DNA from 2 places in the Alteromonas sp. ABD4_190 genome. Region 1 is predicted to be linked to the other one. Evidence: predicted binding sites of a transcription regulator. Region 1 holds the regulator's gene; the other holds the start of a gene.

Region 1 (5,107 bases):
GAGGACAATGAATAGCAATGGCAACTTTGAGCGCTAAAAACCTTGCTAAATCGTATAAATCGCGACAGGTTGTTCGCGATGTAAGCCTTTCAGTGTCTACCGGTCAAATTGTTGGTCTTCTCGGCCCTAACGGCGCTGGTAAGACCACCACTTTTTACATGATTGTAGGCTTAGTCAACTTAGACAAAGGCAAGATCGAAATTGATGATAATGAGCTTACTCACCAGCCAATGCATGAGCGCGCACGCCGCGGTATAGGCTACCTCCCGCAAGAGGCATCAATATTTAGGAAGCTTACGGTACATGAAAATATCATGGCCATTTTGCAAACCCGTAAAGATTTAAATTCACAACAGCAAGAAGAAGAAGCAGACGCCCTACTTGATGAATTTAATATCAACCATATACGTAATAGTACGGGGATGAGTTTGTCCGGGGGAGAGCGGCGTCGCGTAGAGATTGCCCGAGCTCTGGCAGCAAAACCACAATTTATTTTGTTAGACGAACCATTTGCCGGTGTTGATCCAATATCAGTTAATGATATAAAGAAGATAATACAGCATCTGCGAGATAGGGGTATTGGTATCCTTATCACGGACCATAACGTACGCGAAACATTGGACGTTTGCGAAAAAGCGTACATTGTGAGTCATGGCGAGCTTATTGCGCAAGGAACTGCGGAACAGGTTTTAAGTAATCAAAAAGTAAGGGACGTATACCTAGGCGAACAATTCAGGCTATAGTTAGTGTAACCGAATTGTCATTTTTCAGTTTCGCTCTGGTATATTTAATTTAGAGCATTTAAATAAGACGTAGATGAAACCATCTTTACAGCTAAAATTTAGCCAACAACTTACCATGACACCTCAGCTACAGCAGGCCATTAAGCTGCTGCAGCTTTCTACGCTTGATCTTCAGCAAGAGATTCAAGAAGCGCTCGACTCTAACCCGCTTTTAGAAGTGGAGGAAGGTAACGACGAGCCACAAGTAGAAAAGAACAATGTCGATAGTGACGATAGTGCTGCTGAAGCGACAGCTTCTGCATCGAGCGATACGCTAGAAGCGGGAGATGCACTGGAGAAGAATGATCTTCCCGATGAGCTACCTATCGACAGTACCTGGGATGAGTATTATTCGGCTTCTTCCGCGCCTGCACCTGGCCCATCTAACGATGATGAACAAATCTTCCAAGGCGAAACCACTGAAGACATCCAAGAACATCTTCTTTGGCAAATGCGCCTCACTCATTTTTCAGATACTGACCGCGCTATCGCTACAGCCATCATCGATTCGATTGACGAATCAGGTTATTTAACCGTTACCCTTGACGATATCTTAGATGCTGTTAATGACGATGACTTAGAAGAGCCTATCGAAATGGACGAAATAGAATGTGTGCTTAAGCGCATTCAAATGTTCGACCCCATTGGTTCAGGGTCTCGTACACCTCAAGAGTGTCTTATGGTGCAATTGCGCCAGTTTTCAGAAGACACACCGTGGCTTGCTGAAGCGAAGCAGCTTATTGAGGAATATTCAGACTTACTGAGCAGTAAAGACTACCGCACGCTAATGCGTAAGAGCCGATTGAAAGAAGATCAGCTGCGCGAAGCAATGCGTTTACTCCAAACCTTGAATCCTCGCCCAGGTAGTGCTTTAGTTACTAAAGAGCCTGAGTACGTTATTCCTGATGTCTCAGTAACCAAGAAAAATGGCCGTTGGGTGGTTGAGCTGAACCCCGACAGTCTGCCTAAATTAAGCGTAAATCAAACGTACGCAGCAATGAGTCGCCGTGCCAAGAATAGTAGCGATTCACAATTCATCCGCTCACACATGCAAGAGGCTAAGTGGTTCATAAAGAGCCTTGAATCTCGCAACGATACCTTGATGAAGGTTGCAAATTGCATTGTGCAGCAGCAAATGGGCTTTTTTGAGCACGGCCCGGAAATGATGAAACCAATGGTGCTAAATGATGTCGCAGAAATGGTAGATATGCACGAATCGACTATTTCGCGTGTGACAACACAGAAGTATATGCATACGCCCCGTGGCATCTTTGAATTGAAGTATTTCTTCTCAAGCCACGTAGCAACCGAGTCAGGTGGTGAGTGTTCATCTACAGCGATTCGTGCATTGATCAAGAAGTTAGTGGCTGCGGAAAATCCTAGCAAGCCGCTAAGTGATAGCAAGATTGCTTCATTGTTGGCCGAGCAAGGCATAAAAGTCGCTCGGCGAACAATAGCAAAATACCGGGAATCGTTATCGATCCCGCCGTCGAACCAACGCAAAAGCCTTATCTAAACGGGCTTAATAATATAAGGAAGACGAAATATGCAAATCAACCTTACTGGTCATCATGTCGAAATCACCGACTCTTTGCGTAATTATGTCGATACGAAGTTCAGCAAACTTGAACGTCACTTTGATCACATTTCTAATGTGCATGTCATCCTGAACGTTGAAAAATTAAATCAAAAAGCTGAAGCGACTGTTCATTTAAGTGGCGCTGAAGTATTCGCATCCTCAGAAAATACCGACATGTATGCGGCGATTGACAGCATGGTTGATAAACTCGACCGGCAGGTAATCAAGCATAAGGAAAAACTGAAAAAACATTAGTAGTTAATTGAGCATGGATATACAAGCCATCGTAAGTCTGGACCGCACCGAGTGTGCGGTTCAGTGTAATAGTAAAAAGCGAATTCTTGAGATCATCGCTGATATCGCTGCCAAGCATAACGATAACATCGACCAGGCAACGGTTCTAAATAGCTTGATGGCTCGAGAACGTATGGGTAGCACGGGTATTGGTAACGGCATAGCACTGCCTCACGGTCGCTTGGCCGGCCTTGAGAAGGTAATAGCAATCGTTGTAACCAGCACACCAGCTATCAACTTTGATGCCCTAGACGAAAAGCCCGTAGACATATTCTTTGCTCTTCTCGTTCCCGAAGAGCAAACCGAAGGACACCTTCAGACACTGGCTACCGTAGCCGGTAAGCTAAGCGACAAAGAAACGATTAAAACAATACGTCGTGCAACAACCAGCGACGAAATTATTTCTGCATTAAGTTAAACAATAAGTGCCTACACCTCATAGGTAGGCGCTTTATTCGACAACTCGTATGTGATGAAACCAGAATATAAGGGAGAATTTAGGTGAAGCTGATCATAATCAGTGGTCGTTCGGGGTCTGGTAAGTCTGTCGCACTTCGCGCATTGGAAGACTTAGGTTACTACTGTGTTGATAATATCCCAGTAAATTTGCTTCCCACCCTCACCCATACTGTTGTTGATGAATACGATCAAGTTGCGGTAAGTATCGACGTTAGGAACCTACCCAAAAACCCTGACGACTTGGTAGAGATTCTAGACTACCTGCCATCCTCTTGGTCGATGACTATAGTGTACATTGACGCAAGCGATGACGTTCTGGTTAAGCGTTTTAGCGAAACTCGCCGTCTTCACCCTTTAGCTAAGCTAAATAAGTCTCTATCGGAGGCTATTAGGGCGGAGTCTGCGCTTCTTGCGCCAATTACTGAACGCGCTGATTTGTACCTAGATACAGACAAGCTAACAATACATCAACTCGCCGAACTGATCCGTGAACGTATTTTGGGTAAGAAAAGTTCACGCCTTGTTCTTGTCTTTGAGTCGTTTGGCTTTAAACACGGTATACCTAAAGATGCTGACTACGTTTTTGACGCGCGTTTTTTACCTAACCCCCATTGGGAGCCAGACCTTAAACACTTAACTGGGTTAGATGCCCCCGTGGAAGTATTTTTAGGCTCACAACCCGTAGTAACCAAATTTATTTGGCAAATTCAAAACTTAATGACTACATGGCTTCCTCACTTAGAGCGCAACAATAGAAGCTATGTGACTGTGGCTATCGGTTGCACTGGCGGCCAACACCGCTCTGTCTATATTGCCCAAACCTTGTCGAAAACCTTCAGCGAAATACATCCTGATGTTCAAATTCGTCACAGAGAGTTGAACCAGTAATGACTATTCAAAAAACGCTTACCATCGTCAATAAACTCGGCTTACACGCGAGAGCAGCCACGCAATTGGTTCAGCTTGCTAATCAGTTCGATGCCAAAATCATTTTAAAAAAAGGCGATAAAGAAGCCGATGCAAGCAGCGTCTTAGGCTTGATGATGCTGGAAAGTCACCAAGGCGAACAGGTAGATGTTATTGTCGATGGTGATGACGCGGTCGATGCACTTGCTGCCATTGAAGAGCTGATTGAGGGCAGATTTAACGAAGACGAATAGTCTCAACCCGAATATCTTTTGATAAATTAACCAACAGCTAGCTTAGTAATTCCAAATTCTTGCGTAAAAGCCACGCAATTATCATGACAGACTTAATATAATTGCGATATTCTACACACACTTAGGCTACACAGCCTTTATTTTCCATATCAACTTAGTAGGAATAACGCCTTATGGCAGAAGCGCTTGTTTCTAAATACGTACAAACCCAATTACGCGCACTTAACGCAGCGTTGATAAACGGTCAATTTGTATCTGTACGTAAGCTTCTGCTTGAACTTCCCCCTTCAGACGTTGCGCATATTCTCGAGTCTAGCCCTAGCAGGACCCGTGATGAGTTGTGGGAGCTAATCGATAGCGACTTTCACGGTGATATTTTAGAAGAACTCTCTGATGATGTTCGAAACGGTATTATCACAAAGATGCTCCCCGCCAATGTGGTTGATGCACTTGAGGAAATGGATACCGATGACTTGGCAGAAACGCTGAGTAGCCTTCCTGAACCTGTGTTGGCAGACATTCTTGATTCAATGGATGCACAAGACCGCTTACGTGCAGAGCAAGCGCTATCTTACGGTGAAGAAACCGCTGGTTTCATCATGAACACCGATACCATTACCTTGCGTCCAGATGTAACCATTGATGTGGTTCTTCGCTACATTCGCTTAAAAGGTGAGTTACCGGAAAATACAGACACCTTCTATGTGGTCAATAGAACCGATAATCTGGTCGGTATCATCCCAGTTGCCCGTCTACTCACAGCAGATACCGACGACAAAGTGTCTGATGTCATGGACGAAGAGTCAGAGGCCATTCCGGTAAACATGCCAGAC
Region 2 (5,107 bases), 400 kb from region 1:
AGAATTCCGCCTCCCACTAAGAACATGGCCACAGTACCCACTACCGCGAGGGTTTTCATTAGTGCGGGCGCGGCAACCAGCAATGCTCTGCCGATAAATCGTTGAAGGGTGTTCATAGAGCCTGTTAGCGATTTGCGAAGCATGTAAAGGCCCACATCGTCCATTTTAACTAAGCCCGCGACTAGTCCATATACGCCAAGCGTAATGGCTAAGCTTAGTGCCACTAACACACCAATTTGCGTTGTAAGCGTTGCATCTGTCACGGTACCTAACGCAATAACAATGATTTCAGCAGATAAGATGAAGTCGGTGCGTATAGCGCCTTTAATTTTATCTTGTTCAAAAGCCACCATATCTACATCGTCTTTAGAGAGCGCTTCAATTCGAGCTTCTCGTATTTCTTCCTCACCTTCATGAGGAAGATATTTATGCAGCAATTTTTCTGCACCTTCAAAACATAAATATAATCCACCCAGCACTAATAACACGGTAATGAGGGAGGGAACAAAGGCACTTATGGCTAATGCAGCGGGAACCAAAATGGCCTTATTGATAAGCGAGCCTTTTGCGACAGCCCATACAACAGGCAATTCCCTATCTGCTTTAACCCCTTGGACCTGATCAGCATTTACCGCTAAATCGTCACCCAAAACGCCCGCAGTTTTTTGCGCTGCGACTTTCGACATGGTTGCGATGTCATCCATTAACGTTGCAATATCATCAAGTAAGGCAAGTAAGTTAGCTGCGGCCACTGTGATTTTCCTTATATTCGTTGTTATTAAGTGTGCTGTTTTTATGTTTCACTAACATAGCAAATCGGCAAGCGATAAGTAGTTGCGGCATACAAAGAATACGCGCAGCATCTTACCTTTGGCAACTTATGAATAATGTGACATCAGAGAAAAAGGCTGGAATCAGTGTGAGTAACGACAGAGAAACAGATGAAGAAACACAATTACCCTCGCTTTCAGTTCGTTCTTATGCAAGAAAAGCCCGTAGTCACGCTCACCCTTTTTATCAGTTAGTATTGCCTGTAAATGGGCATATAGAAATAGCGCAAGATTGTTTTACTGGCAGCGTCGGTGTAGGTGAGGGAGTGTGTATAGCGCCGCTCGAAGTACATAGTTTTAGTGCAAACGAAAATGCAAAGTTTGTGGTCGCCGACTTACTTTCAGTACCTGAGCAGTTAAAAGACAAACGAAGCCCTATCTTTCAGGTTAATACCGCCCTTCAAGCTTTCTTAAGTTTTACTGAAGTGCAATTAACGAATTACGCGTTTTACGGACAGGATGAAATGACCGCGTTATTTCAGGTGTTACTGGCGAAAAGCGAGGTGGGCGGGGGAACAGACAAGCGGATCACCCAAGTAATAAGCCATATACATAGTGACTTAGGGGCATCGCATTCGTTGCAGTTGCTTTCAGAGATGGCCTGTATGGGAACCACACAGTTCAAAACTCGGTTTAAACAAACCACTGGTCTTAGCTTACGTGATTACCTAGTGAAGATAAGGATGGAGAAAGCCAAAGCACTGCTTAGAAACACCGATACGCCTATGTCGAGCATCGCTCAATTAACGGGGTACGAAGATGTTGCTGCATTCAGCCGCCGATTCAAAGCCTATTTCGGGCAACCACCAAAGTCTTTTAAAAGAAAGTAATCACGCCTTGCTAAAGGGGGACACTAGTCGGCTACGGACTATCGCAAAAAAGAGCACGGCAAAAATCAATACGCGCTAGTTTCGCTCTTCATCTTTGGGCAGTTTATTCACTCTCGCATCTATAAAACGTTTGTGATCGTCCATTTTGGTGCATTCTAAGGTTCCACCAGCAATCCCACTCAATATCGCCAACGTTTTATTGGTCGTACTGCTACAGTTTACGCGTTTTGAAGGGCGTCGATTTTCATTAGCTTGTATTTCTTGTGTACTTGGCCCGCTTAATATAGGGCTATCTTTTCGTTCTCGGAAATTCCTTGCTGCTTGCTCGGCGTCTTCAGCTACTTTTTCACTGTTATATTTTTCAAAATAAAGCGCAGCGCCATCTTTGACCGATAAATTTAACGAACCCGCGCGACGATTTGCATCTTTTGAAAGCGTAGGCGTTGGTGGCGCAGTAATTGGCTTATTTTCTACCTGGACTTGCTGTATTTCGGGCTCAGTAACTTTCTGCTGCTTTGCTTCAGGAATTTCAGAAATTTTAGTTTTACTATCAGGTGCTTCGATGGGTTGAGTGACATCAGACTTCAGTTCAATTTCTTGCCTTTTAGCGGAAGCATCGACTGCTTTAGTGTCTTCTATTTCGGCTTGGATTGAGGGACCCGGAGTTGGAGGGTAGTATAGCTTGGCACTGATCTCAGGTGTTCGCTCTAAAACGTTAACACGAGCTTTTTGATTATCAATACTCAATTGAGAAAGTAAGACAACCAAAATCACCCCAAATACGTGAACACCACATGAAACTAACAGCGCTCTCCACGCCGTTTTTTTAGTAACGGAATGGTTCTCAGTGCTGCGTTCTGGCGCAAAGAAAGATGGGGTGATAGTCGTCATAGTAAACAACAGACCATTCGCTCTCTCGAATAGTTCCATCCTAATTTCATCGCACTTTTTAGTCACCTTACCTCAGTAATTTCTTTGGCCGCTACATTATTGGGCATTTTTCAACTCGTGCACCATTAATGTGCATTATTTTTGTGCGCGCCGCCGCTGCTTGTGATTATGTGTATGATTTATATAGTTAAATATTTATGGCATGGCTCTTGGTTTATCTTCCCGTAGTTGGAAATACGACCATAAATTACAGAATAACCAAAACAAACTGGGAGCAACTCATGAAACTAGTTACAGCGATCATCAAGCCGTTCAAGCTAGATGATGTTCGTGAAGCCATTTCAGAAATCGGAATCGACGGTTTGACCGTGACCGAAGTGAAGGGCTTTGGACGTCAAAAAGGACACACTGAACTTTACCGCGGAGCGGAATATCAGGTGGATTTTCTACCTAAAGTCAAACTGGAAATTGCTGTTCAGGATGATCAAGTAGAACGCCTGGTAGAGGCCATCGTTGGCGCTGCCAAAACAGGCAAAATTGGAGACGGCAAGGTGTTTGTTTATGACCTTGAACATGCCGTTCGTATTCGAACTGGTGAGTCGGATAGCGACGCGCTGTAAGCCACAACGATATATTTGCGGAGAAAACCATAATGGAAATCACTTTTGAACTTGGGTATGCGCTAGATACCTTTTATTTTCTAATCTGCGGTGCACTAGTTATGTGGATGGCTGCAGGTTTTGCGATGCTTGAAGCTGGTCTTGTTCGAGCGAAAAACACCACAGAAATTCTAACTAAAAACGTGGCGCTATTCGCTATCGCTTGCACTATGTACATGATTTGCGGTTACGGCATTATGTACGGTGGCGGCGACTGGGGTCCATTCCTAAGCGGTATCATGGCTGATGGCGCAACAGGTGTAGCTGAAGAGCCAGCAACATATGCACCTTCTGCTGACTTCTTCTTCCAAGTAGTATTTGTTGCAACAGCAATGTCTATCGTATCTGGTGCGGTAGCTGAGCGTATGAAGCTTTGGGCATTCCTAGCGTTCGCAGTTGTCATGACGGGCTTCATCTATCCAATGGAAGGTGCTTGGACATGGGGCGGCGAAGCAGTATTCGGTATGTATACGCTTGGCGACCTTGGTTTCTCTGACTTTGCAGGTTCAGGTATTGTTCACATGGCTGGTGCAGCAGCTGCTCTTGCTGGTGTGCTTGTACTTGGTGCGCGTAAAGGTAAATACACTGCAGACGGCAAAGTAAATGCTATCCCTGGTGCTAACCTGCCGCTGGCAACATTAGGTACATTCATCCTTTGGATGGGTTGGTTTGGTTTTAACGGTGGTTCAGTACTGGCTACTGCAACTGTTGAAAGTGCAAACTCAGTAGCAATCGTATTTATGAACACGAATGCTGCAGCTGCGGGTGGTGCAATTGCTGCACTTATCGTTGCACGTATTCTATTCGGTAAAGCTGACCTAACTATGGTACTTAACGGTGCGCTTGCGGGTCTTGTTGCTATCACTGCAGAGCCATCAACGCCAACGCCTCTTCAAGCGACTCTATTTGGCGGCCTAGGCGGTATCCTAGTAGTACTTAGCATTGTTGCACTAGACAAGCTTAAAATTGACGATCCAGTGGGCGCAATTTCAGTTCACGGTGTGGTTGGTCTTCTAGGTCTAATCCTTGTACCTTTCACTAACGATGGTTCAAGCATCTCTGGTCAGCTAATTGGTGCAGCGACTATCTTTGTATGGGTATTCGTAGTGAGCCTAGTGGTATGGCTAGTGATTAAAGCGGTTATGGGTGTACGTGTGAGCGAAGAAGAAGAATTCGACGGCGTAGACATGAGCGAATGTGGTCTGGAAGCATACCCAGACTTCACAAGCAGCCGTTCGTAAGAGAGTCTCGATTAGGCAACGAAACAACAATAACAATAATGCCTTATTACTTCGTTTAAGCCCCGCTAATGCGGGGCTTTTTTCGTTTCATGCAATGTGTTTTAAGACCATTACTGAGCTTAGGAAAAGAGCCTAGGCGTAATGTGACAATAACGCTACACTATGAACCGATAGACTAACGCTAGATTTATTATCGGCAACGTTTTAGTAAAAGGACGGTTATGATTGCAAGTGTGCGACTTCTACCTTTGATACTGGCTTTCTTTAGTATCAGCTGTTTGGGCTACGACAGAATAACGGGGCATCCCTTTGCAAGTCGCTCAGAAGTTATTGCAAAGAACGGCATGGCAGCAACAAGCCAACCATTAGCTACGCAAGTGGCGTTGGATATTTTAAAACAAGGCGGCAGTGCAGTTGATGCAGCTATTGCAGCTAACGCCATGTTAGGTTTAGTTGAGCCTACAGGCAGCGGTATTGGCGGCGACCTATTTGCCATTGTGTGGGATGCAAAAGAAGAGAAGCTAGTCGGCTTAAACGCTTCTGGCCGTTCACCCAGACAGTTAACCAAAGCGGTGTTTGCCGAGCGTGGTTTGCATCAAATTCCAAAATTTGGTCCGCTACCCGTTTCTGTCCCTGGCGCTGTAGATGGCTGGTTT

What was found. The regulator sigma-54, encoded in region 1, starts transcription at its own class of promoters, with help from an activator protein. The targets are predictions, from matches to a motif close to GTTGGCACGNNNNTNGNNT.
Region 2: glnK (P-II family nitrogen regulator) is a predicted target of sigma-54. The motif match lies at 2,748-2,766, and genes of this name have one in related genera.

The regions. Positions count from the first base shown of each region.
Region 1 covers NZ_JBSWWN010000001.1:1,289,714-1,294,820, forward strand. The annotation lists gene lptA (lipopolysaccharide transport periplasmic protein LptA) at 1-15, shown strand, start outside; gene lptB (LPS export ABC transporter ATP-binding protein) at 18-743, shown strand; gene ACXAFM_RS05675 (RNA polymerase factor sigma-54) at 817-2,298, shown strand; gene hpf (ribosome hibernation promoting factor) at 2,329-2,616, shown strand; gene ptsN (PTS IIA-like nitrogen regulatory protein PtsN) at 2,630-3,073, shown strand; gene rapZ (RNase adapter RapZ) at 3,157-4,002, shown strand; gene ACXAFM_RS05695 (HPr family phosphocarrier protein) at 4,002-4,274, shown strand; gene mgtE (magnesium transporter) at 4,448-5,107, shown strand, end outside.
Region 2 covers NZ_JBSWWN010000001.1:1,691,930-1,697,036, reverse strand. The annotation lists gene ACXAFM_RS07510 (DUF808 domain-containing protein) at 1-752, opposite strand, end outside; gene ACXAFM_RS07505 (helix-turn-helix domain-containing protein) at 881-1,660, shown strand; gene ACXAFM_RS07500 (hypothetical protein) at 1,736-2,590, opposite strand; gene glnK (P-II family nitrogen regulator) at 2,833-3,171, shown strand; gene ACXAFM_RS07490 (ammonium transporter) at 3,204-4,451, shown strand; gene ggt (gamma-glutamyltransferase) at 4,673-5,107, shown strand, end outside.